Regions from separate parts of the Comamonas endophytica genome, predicted to be linked through region 1. Evidence: riboswitches for the same ligand, from Rfam matches in the RefSeq annotation. Region 1 holds a riboswitch; each other region holds the start of a gene.
What was found. Region 1 has a riboswitch for cobalamin ahead of M9799_RS01880 (TonB-dependent receptor). Riboswitches for the same ligand answer to the same signal wherever they lie in the genome.

Region 1 (6,700 bases):
GCGATCTGCACCGCCACCGTGAGCAGGTCGAAGTCCTTGGCGGGATCGAAAGCCAGCTTCTTCGTGAACAGGTGCGGGACCACGGCAAACGGCCCCGGCGGGCCGATCACCAGCGTGTAGCCGTCCGCAGGCGCGCGGGCCACGGCGGCAAAGCCGATGGTGCCCGTGGCCCCGGGCCGATTCTCGACGATGACCGAGGACTTGAGCCGGCCCTGCATCTCATGTGCGATGGCGCGGCCGATCCAGTCCACCGTGCCGCCCGCGGGAAAGGGCACGACCAGCGTGATGGGTCTGGCGGGCCAGGGCGGCGTCTGTGCGGCGGCCGGCAGCGCCAGCGTGGCGGCGCCGGCATAGGCCAGGAAATCGCGTCGGTGCAGTGGCATTCTTGTCTCCTTTGGATTGTTATGGAATCGATGCAGGGCGGGCGCGCCCGGCGTTCAGAGTGCGCGGCGCGGCTTGCCGCTTTCGCGCAGGCGCAGATCGGCGCGCGCGCGCACCGCCGGGTTCAGCGCGGTGCCCAGGCCCGGCGCCGTGGGCGCCAGCGCCGTGCCCTGGCTCAGCACCGGAAGTTCGGTCACCAGATCGCGGTACCAGGTGGCCAGCGTGGCGCGCACCACCTCCTGGAAGATGGCGGTGGGCGCATGCACGGCCAGGTGCAGCCCGGCCATCAGCGTCACCGGGCCGGTGCAGTCATGCGGGGCGATCGGCTTGGAGTAGGCCTGCGCCAGCGCGGCGATCTTGCGGCCCTCGGTCAGCCCGCCGCACCACGCGAGGTCCAGCATCACGATGTCGAGCGCATCGGCCGCCAGCAGATCGCGGAACTGCTTGGCGCTGCCCAGCGTCTCGCTGCCGCAGACCGGCGTGCGCGTGCGCCGGCGCAGGTCGGCCAGCGCGGGGGCGTCGTCCATCTTGCACAGCGGGTCCTCGGCCCAGTAGACGTCGAATTCCTCCAGGCCCTGGCAGATGCGCGCCGCCGCATGGGTGCCGAACAGGCTGTGCAGCTCGCACATGATCTCGATTCGGTCGCCCACCGCCTGGCGGATCTTGCGAAAGGGCTCCAGCCCCTGCTTGAGCTGCTCGAGCGTCAGCAGCTGGCCATTGCTCGCAGGTGCGTAGATGTCGAAGGGCCAGATCTTCATGGCCCGGTAGCCTTCGTCCAGAAGGCTTTCGGCCAGCGCGCCCGCATCGCGCATGAAAGCGATCTGGTCGTCGTAGGGGCCGGCCGGGTGGTCCGCCTGGGCGACGTCGCGGCGCGCGGCGCCCGCGGTGTTGAAGCGGTAGCCGGCGCAGGTGTTGTAGACGGGAATGGCGTCGCGCACCCGCCCGCCCAGCGCGGTATGCACCGGCACGCCCAGGCGCTGGCCTGCGAGGTCCCAGAGTGCGAGATCGACGGCGCTGGCGGCGCGGGTCTCGGCGCTGCTGCTGTGAAAGCCCAGGTAGGGCGTCATCAGATGGTGCGAGACGGCCTCGATCTGCTGCGCGTCGCGGCCGATCAGCCAGGGCGCGACCTGCGCGTGGAGCACGGCCTCGACGGCTTCTGCGCCGCGAAACGACTCGCCCAGGCCCGTCAGGCCGTCATCGGTTTCGATCTCCACCCAGATCAAGTTGGGGTGCTCGTCGATGCGCAGGGTGCGCAAGGCGGTGATGGTGCTCATGGGTCTCCTGGTGTCATGCGGGCCGCCGGCCCTGGATGTGTGGACGCAGTGTCCGAGTGCGTCTTCCAGTTGTCAAAATGAAGCTGAATCTGTCTGACAGCTTTGTGCCGGCGGCATGCCATTGCGCCGCTTTCTGGAAAAATCGCGGTTCCCGTCACTCGCCACGCACCCATGGACCCAGAAGCCTTGCCGCCGGCTTTGAGCCTGCATGCCTACCACCAGGTCATGAACCTGATGGCCGCGGGCAGCTACGGCGCCCACCAGCGCCTGCCCAGCGAGGCGCGGATGGCGCAGTCCATCGGCGTTTCGCGCCCGGTGCTGCGCCAGGCACTCGAACGGCTGCGCAGCGAGGAGCGCATCTATTCGCGCAAGGGTTCGGGCCACTACGTGGGCGACATGGCGCACAAAGCCGCCGTGCCCTTTGGCGCCTTCTCCAGCATCGCCGACGTGCGCGACTTCCTGCAGTTCCGCATGAACATCGAGGTGGAAAGCGCGGCCCTGGCGGCGCAGGCGGGCCAGACGCAGCATGTCCAGATCAAGATGGCGCACCACCGCATGCAGGCTGCGCTGGCCAGCCGGCAGCCGGGCATCGAGGAAGACCTGGCCTTCCATATCGCGGTCGCCCAGGCCAGCGGCAACCGCTTCTATCTGCTGACCATGCAGGCGCTGGCCGAACAGATGCGCTTCAGCGTGCAGCTGATCAGGGATCTGTCGAAGCGCTCGCCCATGAAGACCGCCGCGGTCCTGCAGGAGCATGCCGAGATCGAGGCGGCGATTGCCGCGCGTGATCCGCTGCGTGCGCGCGAGGCCATGCGCGCGCACCTCGCGGCCGGCATAGAGCGGCTGTTCGGCCCAGGGCGGCCCGACGCGCCGGCACCGCGCTGAGCCGCCAAAAGCAAAGCCGCCGGCAGTGCGCGGGGCACGGCCGGCGGCTGGCGGGGAGGGCAGGCTCAGAACGCGGGAACGACCGCGCCCTGGTATTTGTCCTGCAGGAACTTCTTCACGTCCTCGCTGTGCAGCGCCTGGATCAGCTTGGCGATCTCCGGGCTGCCCGCGCGGTCCTTGCGCGCGGCAACGATGTTGGCGTAGGGCGAGTCCTTGCCCTCGATGAACAGCGCGTCCCTGGTGGGATTGAGCTTGGCTTCGATCGCGTAGTTGGTGTTGATCAGCGCCAGGTCCACATCGGCCAGCGCCCGCGGCAGCAGCGGCGCCTCGAGTTCCCGGAAGCGCAGCTTCTTCGGATTCTTCACCACATCCAGCGCCGTGGGCGTGAGGCTGCTCGGGTCCTTCAGCTCGATCAGGCCCTGCCTGGCCAGCAGCAGCAGCGCGCGGCCACCATTGGAGGGATCGTTGGGGATGGCGACGGTTGCGCCTTCCTTGAGCTCGTTGATGTTCCTGATCTTGCGCGAGTAGGCACCGAAGGGCTCGACGTGGATCTTGCCGTTGGGTACGGCCACCAAAGAGCTCTTGCGGTCCTTGTTGTAGCTGTCGAGGTAGGGCTGGTGCTGGAAGAAGTTGGCGTCCAGCAGCTTGTCTTCGACGGCCGCATTGGGCTGCACATAGTCGCTGAATTCGCGCACCTGCAATTCCACGCCCTGCTTCTTCAGCGCGGGCTTGATGTGGTTGAGGATTTCGGCATGGGGCACGGCGGTGGCCGCAACCTTGAGCACCACGTCGGCTGCCTGGGCAGTCAGAGCCAGGCTGGCCAGGGCGATCGCGCTAAGAGCTTTCTTCAGCATGACAAGGCTTCCTTGAAGAGATGGAGGGAGGGGTCTGCACCAAAACAGTGAACACGCAGTGCAGAAAGCGCTAGTTTAGTGACCATCAGGCACGGGATACGTAGGAGAAAGCCATTCTGGTTATAAGAATGTGGTTTTATATGCATGCCAGTGTTTTCATGCGGGTGCTCCGCCTGATTTGGTTCTGTGACAAAACGCGTCTTTCCTTGATAATCGCGCACAGGCGTCCGTTGTGCGGGCTCAGAGCCCGCCTGATGACGCCCAGATTCAAAGGTGTTCGACAAGCAGGTGCGCCGGGCCTCATATCCCGGCAATGCCTGCGCTGCCCCCGCAACGGTGGGCGAAATCCCAGGTCCTCACGCTGGCCCCCAGGCTGGCAGTCACTGCGTGCTCTTGGCGCGCGGGAAGGCGAGGGCTGAGCTGGCGCATTCGACATGCGCCAGCGTTTCGCGAGCCCGGAGACCGGCCTTTGTGATCGCTTCGGACGCCGCGGGAGTGCGCATGTCTGGACAAACAGCTGAAGCAATGGCGGCGCACGGGCGTGGCCAGGCCTGGCTGCGGGTTCATGCAGGCGCGCGCTGCGGCGGGTTTTGGTCCTTGGGCTTCGCGGGTGAGCGAAGCCTCGCCTTGAAATCATCGTATGCACTTGCCTCGTTCGCGGCACGCGCTCAGACGCGCTGCCCTGCCTTCCTTTCCCTTGTCTTGCCGTCCGGCCCTGCTGTCTTTGCTGGCCTGGGCCACGCTGGCGGGTCCAGCGGCCCATGCGGCGGGTGAAGACCCGACGACGCTCGCTGATGTGTTCGTCACCGCCACGGCGCGCCCCGAAGGGCGCCTGCGCATCGCCGCCACCACCCAGACCATCGACCGCGCCGATATCGAGCGCTCCTCGGCACGCTCGGTGACCGATCTGCTGGCCGAGCACGCGGTGGGCTTTCTCAGTGAATGGACCGCCGCCCAGACCTCGATGAACCTGCGCGGCGCGGCCACCGACGGCCAGGGGCGCGACTACCGCGGCCAGGTGCTGGTGTTGCTCAACGGTCGGCGCGCCGGCACGGCCAACCTCTCCAAGCTCAGCCTGTCGGATGTGGAGCGCATCGAGATCGTGCGCGGCCCGGGCTCGGTGGTCTATGGCAGCCAGAACATGGGCGGGGTGATCAACATCATCCTGCGCACCGGCGCCAGCGGCGGCGGCAACCGCGCTTCCGTCGTGGGCGGCGGCAGCGGGCTGTGGCGCGCCGACACGCAGATCAGCGGCGCCAGCGAGCGCTGGGACTGGTATGTGGGCGCCAATGCCGGCGGGCGCGACGACTACGATTCGGGCCGCGGCGGCGGCGAGATGAGGAACACCAGCTACAAGCGCCGCGGCGCCAGCGGCGCGCTCGGCTGGCAGCTGGCCGACCTGCACCGCGTGGAACTGCAGCTGCGCACCGACGGCATCTACAACGCTGGCTTCCGTGGCTCCGGCGCCAACATCTTCAGCCGCGACAACCGCTACAACCAGTCAGCCGATCTGCGCTACGAGGGCGCATTGCCCGGCGGGCGGGTGAGCTGGCTGGCGCATGCCTATGCGTTCACCGACGTCGACGAGTTCAACTGGGCCTCGCCCGTGATCCGGTCGGGCACCAGCGCCGTGCCCGGCACCGCGCGCGACTACAACCACCGCCAGCTCGATGCCACCGGCCTGCGCCTGCAGCCGCGCCTGCGCCTGAGCGACAGCAACGACCTGCTGCTGGGCTTCGATTACGAGAAGAACCGGCTGCGCTCGGACCGCGAGCGCAATGCCATGCCCGGCGGGCCCGCGGGCCAGGTCGCGCCCTATGACACCAACCAGACCGAGCACACCCACGCGCTGTATCTGGAGGATGCACAGACCTTCTTCGGCGACCGCCTGACGCTGCGCGCCGGGCTGCGCCGCACCTGGGGCGAGACGCGCTTCGACCAGACGCCGAATGTGCCGCTGGCCGTGACCACTGCGCGCGACTACGGCAAGACCACCTGGTCCACAGGCGCGGTCTGGAAGGTCAGCGACAGCTGGGCGCTGCGCGCCGGGGCCTCCACCGGTTTCCGCGCGCCCACGGCCAGCGAGCTGTCGGCCGACTTCACCGCGGTGGGCGGCGGGCGCAGCTTCGGCAATCCGAACCTCAAGCCCGAGTCCAGCCGCCAGCTGGAAGTCGGCACTACCCTGCGCCAGGGTTCGTTGACGGTTGACGCCGCGCTGTTCCAGAACACCATCTCGGACCGCATCATCACCGTCTCGCGCGGCCCGGCGACCAACACCTCGGACTACGCCAACAATGCCGCCGATATCGTCGCGCGCGGGCTGGAGCTCAGCGCGCGCAGCGAGATCGGCCGGTTGGCCAGCGGTCCGGTGCTCAGCGTCTTCGGCAATAGCTACTACCATTTCGAGATGAAGGACAAGGGCGCGGCCGCCTCGGCCAACACCGACCGCGTGCAGCGCATGTACCAATACGAGGCCGCGGTCGGCCTGCGCCTGGCGCGCGGCATGGACCGCAACCCGGGCGACTGGAGCGCACAGCTCACGGCGCTGCTGCGCGGGCCCATGTGGTACGACACCGAGGAGAACCTGCTGATCCCGCAGGGCGAGCCGAGCAGCACCTTCATTCACCGCAAGGGCGCGTTCACCGTGTGGAACCTGCGCGGCGAATACCGCGTGAGCCGCGGCATGAAGCTGTTCGCGGGCATCAACAACGTCTTCGACCTGAACCGCCATCCGATCTTCATCGCGCTCGACAAGCGGCCGTGCATCGCCAACCCGATCTTCCAGAACGGCGGCTGCGGCACTTCGATGCCGGGGCGCGAATGGCTGATCGGGCTGCAGGCCGATTTCTGACCATGGGCATCGCACGGCGCGGACTGCTTGGCGCACTGGGCTGCGGCGCGTTGCTGGGCAATGCAGTGGCTTCTTCACCCTTACGCCTGCGCGATGCGCTGGGCCGGGAGGTGGTGCTGCCTGCTCCGGCGCAACGCATCGTGACCATCTTTTCCTCGAACACCGAGCTGGTGGCTGCGCTGGGGCTGACCAGGCGCATCGTCGGCATCGAGGAATTCACGCGCTTTCCCCCCGAGGTGGCCCGGCTGCCGCGGGTGGGCGGGCGCCTGGGCTTTTCGGTCGATGCGGTAGTGGCGCAGCGCCCTGACCTGGTGATCGTCACGCCCGCGCGCCAGGCCGCGCACCAGCTGGTCGATCCCATGGAGCGCATCGGCGTGCCGGTCATGGTGCTGCTGAGCCGCAGCCTGGGCGAGGTGATCGGCAATGTGCGCCTGGTGGCCAAGGCCGCCGGCGTC
Region 2 (6,700 bases), 440 kb from region 1:
GCGATGTGCGGGAGCTGTTCGGCAGCAGCGCTCCGGCCGACTGGTATGCGGCCGCAGCGCAGGAATGGCGCGGCGGCGGCTTCTGGCAGGGCAACCTGTGGCTCGAGCAGGGCGGGCAGCAGCGCTGCGCCGTACGGCTGTCGTGGGTGGCGCTGCGCGATGCGCAGGACATGGTCTTCCAGACCATTGGCTTCATGCGCGACCTGACGCAGCAGCGCCAGGCGCAGCAGCGCATCGAGGAGCTGGCCTTCAGCGACGCCCTCACGGGCCTGCCCAACCGCCTGTGCCTGTCCGCCCATGTGGAGCGGGCGCTGGCGCGCGCGGCGGACGGCCATGAGGTGTTCGCGATCCTGTTCATCGACCTCGACCGTTTCAAGATCATCAACGATTCGCTGGGCCACCAGTTTGGCGACCGCGTGCTGAAGCTGGTGGCCGAGCGGCTGCAGGGCTGCCTGCGCGCGGCCGACATGCTCTGCCGACTGGGCGGCGACGAATTCGTGCTCTACCTCGAGGGCTGCGACGAAACCCTGGCGGCCAGCGTGGCGCAGCGCATCCTGCGCGAGATGCTGCGTCCCTTCCTGCTGGATGGGCTGGGTTTCTCGGTGCAGTGCAGCATCGGCGTGTCCCAGTACCCCCACCACGGCCATACGCTCGACGAGCTCATCATGCAGGCCGATACCGCGATGTACCGGGTCAAGGAGCGCGGCCGCGGGCATTACAGCTTCTACCAGCCGCAGATGAACTCCGGCCTGCTGTCGCGCATGAAGCTCGAGCATGCGATGCGCCAGGCGCTGGAGCACGGCCGCATGGCGGTCTATTTCCAGCCGCAGGTGCATATAGGCAGCAACCGCATCGTCGGGGCCGAGGCCCTGCTGCGCTGGAACGATCCCGAATTCGGCATGGTCTCGCCCGGCGTGTTCATCCCCATGGCGGAGGAGTCGGGCTACATCGTGACGCTGGGCGCCTGGGTGCTCGAGCAATCGATTTGCGAAGCCGTGCGCTGGAGCGTTGGGGGGCGGCCGCTGAAGGTGTCGGTCAATGTCTCGGCGCTGGAGTTCCGCCAGCCCGACTTCGTCGAGCGGCTGCAGCAGCTGCTGTCGCGCCACGGCCTGCAGGCGCACCTGCTGGAGCTGGAGCTGACGGAAAGCATCCTGCTGCAGGATGCCCACGAGATGGCGGCACGCGTGCGCTCCATCGCCGAGCTGGGCGTGGGGCTGGTGATCGATGATTTCGGCACCGGTTATTCCAGCCTGGGCTATCTCAAGAAACTGCCGATCGCCAAGATCAAGATCGACCAGTCCTTCGTGCGCGGCCTGCCGCAGGACCCGGGCGACCGGGCCATCGTCAGCGCGATCATCAGCATGGGCAAGGCGCTGGGCACGGAGGTCGTCGCCGAGGGCGTGGAGACCAGCGCGCAGCGCGATTGTCTGCAGTCGCTGCAATGCCAGTTCTTCCAGGGATTCCTGTGTTCGCCCGGTTTGCCGGCCGAGGCTTTCGACGCCCGCATGCGTGAAATGGGTGTGCTGCAGGAAGACGACTGGCACTGCGGCGTGGTGGCCGACTCCGCCCTGCGCCTGCAAAGCGGCAGCCCGGAACGCCAGTAGCGTCCAGCCGCCGCAGGGCCTTTGCCACGCGGCGCCGCATTCGCCTGGCGCGGCCTGATGCAGCGCCGCGGGCGGCTGTCCCTGAGCAGAGCACTGCCGGAGCGACAGGGCCATCCAACGGGATTCTATTATCCTGATTTATCGGTTTCTGCTATTTGATAATCAAAAACAATTGATTTATATGCTTTGTTGCGAGTGTAGGTGAAAGCCGACTGGCATAAAACTTCATATCCCACATCTGCCAATTGCACTGCGGAATACATTGAATGCACATCTCGCTTTCGGGTGAATGTGTTTTCAATTCAGCGGGCTGTGCTTCAGAACCGCGTAGATAAAAAGGATTTTGTATGAACGAAGATCGAGTTTCAGGAAACTGGAAACAATTCAAGGGCAAGATCCGCGAGCAATGGGGCAAGCTTACCGATGACGACCTTGATGTCGTTGCCGGCAAGCGCGACCAATTCATCGGCAGGATCCAGGAGCGCCAGGGAGTGGCCAAGGAAGAGGCCGAGACCCAGCTGCGCGACTGGCAACAGCGCAATCCCGATTTCCGTTTCGACGAATAACGGTCTTTTTCGACATATTCCGTGCCAGGCATCAAGGGTGCATTCAAAGCTTGAATGCATATTCCCTGCCTGTCATGATCACAAGGAGATAATCATGAACTTCAAACAAAAACTCACCGCCATCGCTGCCGTTGCCTGCATGTCTTCGGTATTCGCCGCCACGCCTGCCGAGCACAAGGCCGCCAAAGACCAGATCAGCGCCGACTACAAGGCTGCCAAGGCCCAGTGCGACACCCTGTCCGGCAATGCCAAGGATGTCTGCGAGAAGGAGGCCAAGGGCCGTGAAAAGGTGGCCGAGGCCGAACTCGAGTACCGCGCCGATGCCAGCGAGCGCAACCGCCACAATATCGCCAAGGCCAAGGCCGATGCCGAATACGATGTGGCCAAGGAAAAGTGCGATGACCTGAAGGGCAATGCCAAGGACGTCTGCGAAAAGGACGCCAAGGCGGCGCACGTCAAGGCCACGGAAGCTGCCAAGATGAACACTTCCGGCAACGTGGGCCCCATGGGCAACGCCGGCACTGCGGCCATGCCGGCTGCAACCCAGCGCGGCACTACCACGGCTCCCGAAGCGCGCCGCGACGCCAGCCAGGAAAAAGTGCGCGAAGCCGAATACAAGGCCGCCCGCGAGCGTTGCGATGCACTGAGCGGTGACGTCAAGGACAAGTGCGTGGCCGACGCCAAGCGCATTCACGGCCAATAAATCCCGAGCTGATGCGCAGCGGGGCCTGAATCCGCTGCTTCAAGCCGCAGTCGCGCAGGGCGCGATTGCGGCTTTCTTGCGTATGCACCCCGCTGCGCTTGCTGCGGCGCGGCAGGGGGGTGATGGCTGCGGATGCCTGCCGGGACCGCGAAAAGCCCACGTGCATGGAGCGGCAAGCCAATGAAAACGGGCCGTGCAATGCACGGCCCGTCAGGGAAATTGGGTGTCTGCAAATTCCACCAGACCGGCATCCTGAACCGGGGTTCAGGTGGGCAAGGGCAGCTTGACGTTGGGTTCATCTGACGCGAGACGATCACGCTCACCAAGCGATGTACCAAGCCCGGGCTCAATGAGCATTGGTTCAAGGAAATATAAAGCCCAGCAGATTTGCAGACGACTTCATTGTAATGTGGATGCGCCAAGCTCGCCGCCGCAGGCGCAAATTTTACAGCAGTTGCGGATCGTCTTCAAGCGCCTGGTCAAGGCGCTCGAGCAGAGCCACGATGCGCTGCGCGTCTTCCTGCTGCTGGATCATGGCCGCCTGCACCAAGGCGTCTTCGGCAGCAGTCGTCTCGACCGCCACCGGCTCGGCGACAACGGGAGCAGGAGCTGGCATGCGCTCTGCCGTGACGATGTCGAAAGCCATGTTGAGCGCGGTCAATACCGCCACGCGTTCACGCGAACGCACCTTGCCGGCGTCGCGAATGCGGGCCATAGTGTCGTTGACACGGGCCACGGCCTCGAGCAGGCGTTCCTCGTGTCCCTCGGGGCAGGTCAGGAGATAGTTCTGATGCAGGATCTGCACGTCAAGCTGCTTCATGTGCCGGCCTTTTCATTGCTGGGCAGGCGCTCGATCAGGGCATCGACACGGGCACGCGCGGCGCTCAGCCGCGAGCGCAGCGAATCGCGTTCCTGGGTCAGGGCCGCGACCTGTTCGGCCAGCAGGGCATTGGTGCGCTGAAGCTCCTCGTGGCGCAACAGAAGTCGCTCCACGCGGTCGGATATGAGGTCGAGGGGGGACGGGGCAGACATAGGAGGTCCAATTGTAGAACTTGCCGGCTGGAGATAGGCGTAAAAAAGCGTTCCTCCGGCCTGCGGGCGTGTGGAATATGCTTTGTCCTACAGCCTCGGAAGCATGCAAGTGCTCGCCAACTTGGGTCCTGCGTGGCTGGCATGAATCGGCAGCCAGGGCCGCACCGACGCCACTCGCGGCTACAATGGCCGGCGTTGGTGCTCATGCGTCCGCCTCCAGGATGCATAGTTCAACGGGAAGCAGGGAGGATGCGGCGCGCGGGCGCCGCTTTCGTGCCTGCGCTGCCCCCGCAACGGTCAGCGGATGAGCGTTTGCCCGCTCGGCTCTTCTTCACCGGCCACTGGCATCGCGCTGGGAAGGCCTGCAAGAGCTTCGCTCCGCCCAGCCCGGATACCGGCCAACGAAGTGCATCCGCCATGCCTGCATCGCGGATTGCTGGAACCCATTGCCGACGGGGAGGTCGGCGCCGGGTGGCTTCACGTTGATACTCATGCTTCACCCTGTTCACGGCGTCGTGCGCCGCCGCGCCCTGGCTGTCGCCAGCCTGCCATGGAGCAGCGCACCATGACGCCCGCGCGCTGCCCCGCATTGCTGATCACCGCGCCTGCCTCGGGCCAAGGCAAGACCACGCTGACGGCGGCGCTCGCGCGCCTGCATGCGCGCCAGGGGCGGCGCGTGCAGGTCTTCAAATGCGGGCCCGACTATCTCGACCCGCACTGGCACCAGCTGGCCAGCGGCGCCCCGGTGCATTCGCTGGACCTGTGGATGACAGGCGAGGCCGATGCGCGCGCGCGGCTGCACGCGGCGGCGCTGTCTGCCGATCTGATCCTCATCGAGGGCGTGATGGGGCTCTATGACGGCAGCCCCAGTGCCGCGGATCTCGCGCGCCGCTTCGGCATCCCGGTGCTGGCGGTGATCGATGCCGGCGGCATGGCCGCCACGCTGGGCGCCGTGGCCTACGGGCTGCAGCATTTCCAGCCGGGCCTGCGCTGGGCCGGCGTGCTGGCCAACCGCGTGGCCAGCGCGCGCCATGCGCAGCTGCTGCAGGCCGGGGTGCATGCCGACAGCCATTGGCTGGGCGCGGTGCAGCGCATTGCCGCCGATGCGGGCACGGCGCTGCTGCCCCAGCGCCACCTGGGCCTGGTGGCAGCGCAGGAACTCGCGGACGGCATGCAGCGGCTCGACTCCGCTGCCGATGCGCTCGAGGCCACGGCGCTGGGCCAGCGCAGCTGGCAGGACTGGCAGCAATGGACGGTGGAATTTGCGCCGCCGGCACCGGCAGCCGAGGCAGGCCAGCCCGAAGCGCTGGGCCCCTGGCTCGACGGCCGGGTGGTGGCCGTGGCGCGCGATGCGGCCTTCAGCTTCGTCTATCCCGCCAATCTGGAATGCCTGCGGGCCATGGGTGCGCAGCTGCGCTTTTTCTCGCCGCTGGCTGGCGAGAGGCTGCCGGCGTGCGATGCGCTGTGGCTGCCCGGAGGCTACCCCGAACTGCATGCCGCGCAGCTTGCGGCGCAGGGCGCGGTGCAGGCCGACATCCGTGCGCACTGGGAAGCGGGCAGGGCGATCTGGGCCGAGTGCGGCGGCATGCTGGCGCTGTGCGAAGGCATTGCCGGGAGCGACGGCCAGTGGACGCCGCTGTGGGGGCTGATGCCGGGCCGGGCGCAGATGCAAAAGCGCCTGGCAGGGTTGGGCATGCAGCAGCTGTCCACGCCCTGGGGGCTGCTGCGCGGCCACAGCTTCCACTATGCGCGGCTCGAGAGTGGCGCGCAGGTGCTGGGCCGCAGCCGCCGACCCGATGCGGATGCGGGCGCCGAAAGCGGGGAATGGCTCTATCGCCACGGCAGCCTGCATGCGAGCTTCTTCCACGCCTGGTTCGCCTCGCACCCGCGCGCGGTGGCGGCGCTGCTGGGCGCGCGCCAGGCGCTGGACGATCACAGGGAGGACACATGAGCATGGCGCGCAGCGAATTGATCCTGGGCGGGCAAAAGAGCGGCAAGTCGCGCCGCGCCGAGGCATTGGCCCAGGCCTGGCTGCTGGAGTCGCCCGCCCACAGCGCCTGCCTGCTGGCCACGGGCCTGGCATGGGACGAGGAGATGCGCGCGCGCATCGAACGCCACCAGCATGACCGTGCCGAGCGCGTGCCGGGAATGCGCACGCTGGAAGTGCCGCTGGACCTGGCGGGCGCGGTGCGCGCGCACAGCCAGCCGGGCTGCCTGCTGGTCATCGACTGCCTGACCATGTGGCTCACCAACTGGATGATGCCCATGCCGGGCCAGCCGCCGCGGAGTCAGGATTGGGCGGCGCAGCGCGCGGGTTTCCTGGCCGCGCTGGCCGAGGCGCCGGGCCCGGTGGTGCTGGTGGGCAACGAGATCGGCCTGGGCGTGATTCCGCTGGGCCGCGAGGTGCGCGCGTTTGTCGATGCGCTGGGCATGCTCAACCAGCAGGTGGCCGCTGTCTGCAGCCATGCCACTTTGATGTGCGCGGGCTTGCCCCTGGTCCTCAAGAGCCCTTGACTGATGACCGCTGAAACCAGCTTACATGAAGTGGAAAAGCAAGGCTTGCATCCGGCCTGGATGGCGCTTGCGTTGCTGCTGGGCAGCGGGGCGCTGATGGCGCTGGGCGCCGGGCTGGGCAGCAGCGGCTGGGAGGGATGGGGCGACCAGGGCGATCCGCTGGCCTGGCAGATCGTGCGCGACATCCGCCTGCCGCGCACGCTGGGCGCCTGGCTGGCTGGCGCGCTGCTGGGGCTGGCGGGTGCCGTGGCGCAGGGGGTATTCCGCAATCCGCTGGCCGA
Region 3 (6,700 bases), 1.5 Mb from region 1:
CGACGAGAAGAACTGCTACCGCTTCGACCAGGCCTGCCGCGTCAAGGCCATCAAGGGCGCGGCCGAGCTGGGCATCGGGCAGGCGGTGTCTATCAATTTCCTGCCCAATGCGATCTACAAGCCCGAGCTGTGCATCCGCACCACGCTGGCGGCGGCGAAGGCGCATGGCTTTCCACTCGACAGGATCATCTTCGAGGTGACCGAGGGCGAGCGCGTGAAGGACGGTCCGTGGTTTGCCGAGATCCTGCGCGAGTACAAGCGCTGCGGCTTCAAGACCGCCATCGACGACTTCGGCGCCGGCTACGCCGGCATGAAGCTGCTGGCGGACTTCCAGCCCGACATCATCAAGCTGGACATGGACCTGATCCGCGACATCGACACGCACCGCGCGCGCCAGGCCATCGTGCGCAGCCTGGTGCGCCTGTGCGAGGAGCTGCGCATCCAGGTCATCGCGGAGGGCATCGAGACCACGGCGGAGCGCGACTTCCTCTGGGATACGGGCATCCACTTGATGCAGGGCTACCTGTTTGCCAAGCCAGCCTTCCGCGCCATAGGCCGGGTGCCGGACGCGGCATTCGACGTGGGGATGCGCCGCGCCGCCTGAGCCAGCGGCTTGGCGCAGGGCGCGGGCCTAGACCGCCGTGGCCGCGCCCAGGTGCACGCTGGCCTGCTCGTCGAGCCAGCGGGCGAACCTGTCCCGGGCGGCGAAGGACGGAACATCGCGCTTGCTGCAGATGAAATAGCCGCGCCCGCAATAGACATCGATGTCGAAGGGCATGACCAGCTCGCCGAGCTGCAGCTCGCGCTCGACCACGCAGCCCGGCACCACCGCGACGCCCATGCCGGCCTTGGCGGCCACGATCAGATGCATCGTCAGATCGAAGCCCGGCCCGAGCCGCGGCGTGCAGGGCGCGCCGGCCTTGGCGAACCAGCGCTCCCAGTTGTCCGGGAAGTTGGTGTGGTGCAGCAGGCTGGCGTGCTGCAGGTCCTGCGGCGTGCGAAAGCCCTGGCTCAGGCGCGGAGTGCACACCGGAATCAGCTCGCGCCCGAGCAGGTAGCGCGTGTGGATATGGTCGGGCCAGCGCCGGCGCGGCCTCTTGACCTCTATCCACAGATCGACGTCGTCGCGCGTGAAATCCTCGTCGTGCTTGAACTGGCGCAGCTCCACGCTGACATCGGGATGGCGCGCGTTGAAGCCGGGCAGTCGCGGCATCAGCCACTGGATGCCCAGCGTGGGAATCACGCTCAGCCGCACGCGCTGGGGCTGCGCCTGCTGGCCCATGGTCTCGGCCGCCGATTCAAGCGCCAGCACATGCCGCTCGGTGAGCTTGCGCAGCTGCACTCCGCGTGGCGTGAGCGCCACGCCCGTGGCCAGCCGCTCGAACAGCCGTCCGCCGGCCAGATGCTCCTCCAGCCGCTTCACCGCGCGGCTCACCGCCGCCTGCGTCACGCACAGCTCCTCGGCGGCGCGGCGAAAGCTGCCCTGGCGACAGACCGCGAGAAAGGCATGCAGCTCGACCAGCGAGGGGGAATGGATCTTCATGATGCGGCGATTACATCATGTCATCGCTCTGGATGAAATTGTCGTTTGCCGGCGCGCTGCGGCGTTCATACCATCGCGCCATCTTCATCGAGGCAAACCCATGCAATTCAACCGACGCGAATTCGTAAGCCTGGCGGCAGCCGGCACCCTGGCGCCGCTGGCGGCAGCACATGCCCAAGCCGCATATCCTTCCAAGCCGATCACGCTGGTCGTGCCGTTCACGCCGGGCGGCTCGGTCGACAATTCGGGCCGGCTGATGGCCGACCGCCTGAGCCGCGAGCTGGGCGTGCCGGTGGTCGTCGACAACAAGGGCGGCGCCGGAGGCACCATGGGCTCGGTCCATGTGGCCAAGGCGCGCCCCGATGGCTACACGCTGGTCGTGACCTCGCAGAGCACCCATGTCGTGAACCCGGCGGTGAACCCGAACCTGCCTTACGACGCGGTCAAGGATTTCGCGCCGATCACGCTGATCGATCGGCTGGCGAACGTGCTGCTGGTCAACGCCGACCTGCCGGTGCGCAGCTTCGCGGAACTCGTCAAATATGCCCAGGCCAACCCCGGCAAGCTGAACTACGCCAGTGCCGGCACCGGCTCGGTCTCGCACCTGAGCATGGAACTGCTGAAGACCCAGGCGAAGCTGCCGATGACGCACATCCCGTACCGCGGCGCCGGCGTGGCGGTGACCGACCTGATCGCCGGGCAGGTGCAGCTGACCTGGAACAACCTGTCGTCGAACCTGGGCAACATCCGCAACGGCAAGCTGCGCGCGCTGGCCGTGGCCGCGCCGCAGCGCGTGCCGCAGCTGCCCGACGTGCCGACCTTTGCCGAACTCAAGCTGCCCGACTTGAACCTGACCTCCTGGACCGGCCTGGCCGCGCCCGCCAACACGCCCCCGGCGATCATCGAGCGCCTGTACCAGGCCACGCGCAAGGTGCTGCAGGACCCGGCGACCCAGGCCACCTGGGTGGAAAAGGGCATGATGGTCCCCGAAGACGTCACGCCGCAGGCCTACCGCGCGGAGATTGCCGAGCGCATCAAGTTCTACCAGCGCATCGCCAAGGCCAACAACATCGTTCTCGAATGACCCAGTACACCCGCATCGAGCAGCTGCTGCCCTACGAGCAGGAGCTGGTCGCCATCCGCCGCCATCTGCACCGCCATCCCGAGCTGGCCTTTGCCGAGCATGGGACCTCCGATTTCATCGCCGGCAAGCTGCAGGAATGGGGTTACGAGGTCACGCGCGGCCTTGGCGGCACCGGCCTGGTCGGCACGCTGCGCGTGGGGGAGGGCGCGCGCCGCCTGGGCATCCGCGCCGACATGGATGCGCTGCCCATCGAGGAGGCCACGGGCGCGGCGCACGCGAGCTGCGTTCCGGGCCGCATGCATGCCTGCGGCCATGACGGCCACATGACGATGCTGCTGGGCGCGGCCAGGTACCTGGCGCGCCAGCGCCGCTTCAGCGGCACGCTGCACCTGATCTTCCAGCCGGCCGAGGAGCGCGGCTTCGACAGCGGCGGCAAGGCCATGGTCGATGCCGGCCTGTTCGAGCGCTTCCCCTGCGATGCGGTCTACGCGATGCACAACCATCCCGGCATTCCCCAAGGACGGTTTCTGCTGCGCAGCGGCGCCTTCATGGCCGCGGGCGACCGGGTGTTCGTGAAGATCATCGGCGTCGGCGGCCATGCGGCGCGCCCGCACCTGGCCGTGGATCCGCTGGTCGCGGCAGCGGCCATCGTCACCGCCTTGCAGACCGTGGTGGCGCGCAATGTCGATCCGGCGGAATCGGCGGTGGTCACCGTGGGCCGGCTGCGCGCCGGCGATGCGCTCAACGTGATCCCGGCCGAGGCCGAGATCGGCATCAGCGTGCGCTCGTTCTCCCCGGAAATGCGCGCGCTGCTCAAGGAGCGCATCTGCGCGCTGATCGCGGGCGTGGCCGAGGGGCATGGCTGCCGCGCGGAGATCGACTATGTCGAGGGCTACCCGGTGGTGGTGAACGACGCCGCTGCCGTGGAGCTGGCGGCGCAGGTGGCGGCCGATCTGGTGGGCGAGGAGGGCGTGGAACGCGACTTCCCGCGCCTCATGGGCAGCGAGGACTTCGCGTACATGCTGCAGCGCTGCCCGGGCGCGCTGGTGCGCATCGGCAACGGCCCCGCGGATGGCGGGCGCGGCCTGCACAACCCCAGGTACGACTTCAACGACGTCAACCTTCCCTATGGCGCGGCTTTCTGGAGCCAGCTGGCCGAACGCTTCCTGCGCTGAGCTCCCGCGCCTAGCCGGCCGCGCCTCGCCGGCCGCGCCTCGCCGGCCGCGCCGGGCGCAAGCTGCCGACATCGCGTAAAATCCGCCCCGATCACAGGTGTTCCATGGCGCATTGCGCGCCTGGAATGAAACGGGAAGCAGGTGCGTGGACATGCCACAAAGCCTGCACTGCACCCGCAACGGTAATCAGAGTGCCTCGATGCACGCCCCGGCCCCACGGCCCGGGCAGCCACTGCGCAAGCGGGAAGGCGTGTCGAGGCTTCGGCCCCCGGGTTGAGCTCTGCGAGTCCGGAGACCGGCCTGGTGTGAACCCAAGGCGCAGCGGGAATGCAGTAGCCTGGTGACCGGCTGCCCGCAGCCGCGCCCCTCGATTTCTCTCCCTCTGCACTATTCATCCATCCGGCCCGGGAAGCGGCCCGACTGACGATTGATTTTGCATGCAGCAAGCATCTGGCTGTCCGTCCGCATGGGCAGGACCTGCGCCGGGCGTCGATACGCCGCACGGCGCGCCCATTTCCCCATGACGCAGTCCATCCAGGTCCAGGGCTGGTGCCCCACTGCCTGGCAGCCCATGCGCGCGCAGGACGGCTGGATCGTGCGCGTGCGTCCGCACTGCGCGGCCGTCAGCGCCGCGCAGTGGCGCGTGCTGGCGGTATCGGCGCTGGCGCATGCGCATCCGCAGATCGAACTGACGCGGCTGGGCAATGTGCAGCTGCGCGGCGTGGGCACGGCGCAGCTGCCGGTCGTGCGCGCACGGCTGATCGAGGCCGGGCTGGTGCCTGCCGACGCCGATGCCGATCTCGCGCCGGCGGTGCATTGCACGGCCCTGTACCGGCGCGGTGATGCCACCCATGCGCTGGCGCGGCAGTTGTCGCAGGCCGCGATCGAACACCTGAGCCCGGCGGCGTTGGCGCGTGCCGGCCTGCAGGCGCTGCCCAGCAAATTCGGGCTGCTGGTGGACGATCCGGCGCGGCGCATGCAGAGCATTGGCGCGGACCTTCAGCTCTGGGTGGACCAAGATGCGGGTTACGGCCTGGCGTTGGGCGGTACGGCGCAATGGCATGGCTTTGCGCGCGCCGAAGAGGCCGTGGATGCCGCCGTGCAGCTGGCTCTCTGGTTTGCGCGCGAACGCATGACGACGGCGCCCGCGCCCACGCGCTTGCGCGGATTGCTGGCCCAGCGCACGCCGCAGGTAGGGGCGCCGTTGCACGCGGCGCTGATGCAGCGCGCCGATCCCTTGCTCCCCGGCCCGCATGCCGCCCATGGCCAGGTGCTGGGCGCGCCGCTGGGCCGCATCGATGCCGCGGCCATGCAGGAGCTGGCAAGGCAACTGCCCGCGGATGCCGAACTGCGCGTCACGCCCTGGCGTTCGCTGCTGCTGGCCGATCGCGCCATCACCCCGCTGGATGCTGCGCACTGGATCACCCGTCCCGATGACGCGCGCCTGCGCGTGTCCGCCTGCACCGGCGCGCCGCGCTGCACCCAGGGCCTGGTGGCAGCGCAAACCCTGGCACTGGCGCTTGCCGGCGATGTGCCGCGCCACCGGCATCTGCATGTCAGCGGCTGCGCCAAGTTCTGCGCGCTGCCTGCCGAAGCCTCGGCCGTGCTTTGCGCGGGCCCCGATGCCGGTGGCAAGGCGCTGCTGCATATCAGCCGCGGCAATGCGCCCCGCACCCCGATTTCCTCCGTGGCTGCCGACAGAGCGCCAGCGGAGATAACAAGACTGCTCCATGACCCATACCTATGAAACGCGCGGTGAAGAGATTTACCGGCAATCCTTTCGCATCATCCGCAGCGAGGCCGATCTGGCGCGCTTCACTCCGCTGGAAGAGCGCGTGGCGGTGCGCATGATCCATGCCGCGGGCATGGTGGAGCTGGCCGCGCATATCCATTTCTCGCCCGATTTCGCCGCCGCCGCCGAGGCCGCGCTGCAGCGCGGCGCGCCCATCCTCTGCGATGCGCGCATGGTCAGCGAAGGCATCACGCGCAAGCGCCTGCCGGCCGGCAACGAGGTGGTCTGCACGCTGCAGGACCCGCATGTACCGGCGCTGGCGGCGCTGATCGGCAACACGCGCAGCGCCGCGGCGCTGGAGCTGTGGCGCGACCGGCTCGGTGGCGCGGTGGTGGCCATCGGCAATGCCCCGACGGCGCTGTTCCATCTGCTCAACATGCTCGAGGACCCGGCCTGCCCGCGCCCCGCGGCGATCATCGGCTGCCCGGTGGGTTTCGTCGGCGCGGCGGAGTCCAAGGACGCGTTGCGCGAGTGGGGGCGCATTCCCTTTGCCATCGTGCAGGGGCGCCTGGGCGGCTCGGCCATCACCGTCGCCGCGGTCAATGCGCTGGCCTCGCCGGCCGAGTGAGGAGCAGCGCATGAACCGCGGCAAGATCATCTGCGTCGGGCTGGGCCCGGGCGATCCCGAACTGATGAGCGTGAAGGCCGACCGGCTGCTGCGCAATGCGCGCCAGGTCGCCTATTTCCGCAAGCGCGGCCACCCGGGCAAGGCACGGCAGCTCGTGAACGGCATGCTGCATGCCGAAGTGACGGAGTACCCGATGGAGTACCCGCTCACGACCGAGATTCCGCACGACGACCCGCGCTACATCGCGCAGCTGTCGGATTTCTATCTCGACTGGCAGACGCGGCTGACGCAGCTGGCGCAGGGCGAAGACGTGATCGTGCTGTGCGAGGGTGACCCCTTTCTCTATGGCTCGTTCATGCACCTGTATGTGCGGCTGCGCCAGGCGGGGGCGGAGGTGGAGGTGCTGGCCGGCATTCCGGGCATGGTCGGCTGCTGGCATGCGACGGGCATTCCCGTCACCTGGGGCGACGATGTGCTGAGCGTGCTGCCGGCGACGCTGCCCGACGCGCCGCTGCGCGAGCACATTGCGCGCTCCGAC

Region 2: another riboswitch for cobalamin. It lies ahead of M9799_RS00050 (cobyrinic acid a,c-diamide synthase CobB); the one in region 1 lies ahead of M9799_RS01880 (TonB-dependent receptor).
Region 3: another riboswitch for cobalamin. It lies ahead of M9799_RS12095 (nitrite reductase); the one in region 1 lies ahead of M9799_RS01880 (TonB-dependent receptor).

The regions. Positions count from the first base shown of each region.
Region 1 is NZ_CP106881.1:445,017-451,716, reverse strand. It holds gene M9799_RS01900 (Bug family tripartite tricarboxylate transporter substrate binding protein) at 1-383, opposite strand, end outside; gene M9799_RS01895 (mandelate racemase/muconate lactonizing enzyme family protein) at 438-1,655, opposite strand; gene M9799_RS01890 (FadR/GntR family transcriptional regulator) at 1,827-2,540, shown strand; gene M9799_RS01885 (MetQ/NlpA family ABC transporter substrate-binding protein) at 2,606-3,394, opposite strand; cobalamin riboswitch at 3,649-3,879, shown strand; gene M9799_RS01880 (TonB-dependent receptor) at 4,092-6,245, shown strand; gene M9799_RS01875 (ABC transporter substrate-binding protein) at 6,248-6,700, shown strand, end outside.
Region 2 is NZ_CP106881.1:7,474-14,173, reverse strand. It holds partial or broken gene M9799_RS00075 (putative bifunctional diguanylate cyclase/phosphodiesterase) at 1-1,604, shown strand, start outside; gene M9799_RS00070 (CsbD family protein) at 1,952-2,170, shown strand; gene M9799_RS00065 (hypothetical protein) at 2,265-2,873, shown strand; gene M9799_RS00060 (cell division protein ZapA) at 3,319-3,693, opposite strand; gene M9799_RS00055 (DUF904 domain-containing protein) at 3,690-3,905, opposite strand; cobalamin riboswitch at 4,085-4,322, shown strand; gene M9799_RS00050 (cobyrinic acid a,c-diamide synthase CobB) at 4,456-5,856, shown strand; gene M9799_RS00045 (bifunctional adenosylcobinamide kinase/adenosylcobinamide-phosphate guanylyltransferase) at 5,859-6,419, shown strand; gene M9799_RS00040 (FecCD family ABC transporter permease) at 6,480-6,700, shown strand, end outside.
Region 3 is NZ_CP106881.1:2,660,670-2,667,369, forward strand. It holds gene M9799_RS12075 (EAL domain-containing protein) at 1-604, shown strand, start outside; gene M9799_RS12080 (LysR substrate-binding domain-containing protein) at 632-1,543, opposite strand; gene M9799_RS12085 (Bug family tripartite tricarboxylate transporter substrate binding protein) at 1,644-2,627, shown strand; gene M9799_RS12090 (M20 aminoacylase family protein) at 2,624-3,802, shown strand; cobalamin riboswitch at 3,881-4,117, shown strand; gene M9799_RS12095 (nitrite reductase) at 4,323-5,549, shown strand; gene M9799_RS12100 (precorrin-8X methylmutase) at 5,533-6,162, shown strand; gene cobI (precorrin-2 C(20)-methyltransferase) at 6,173-6,700, shown strand, end outside.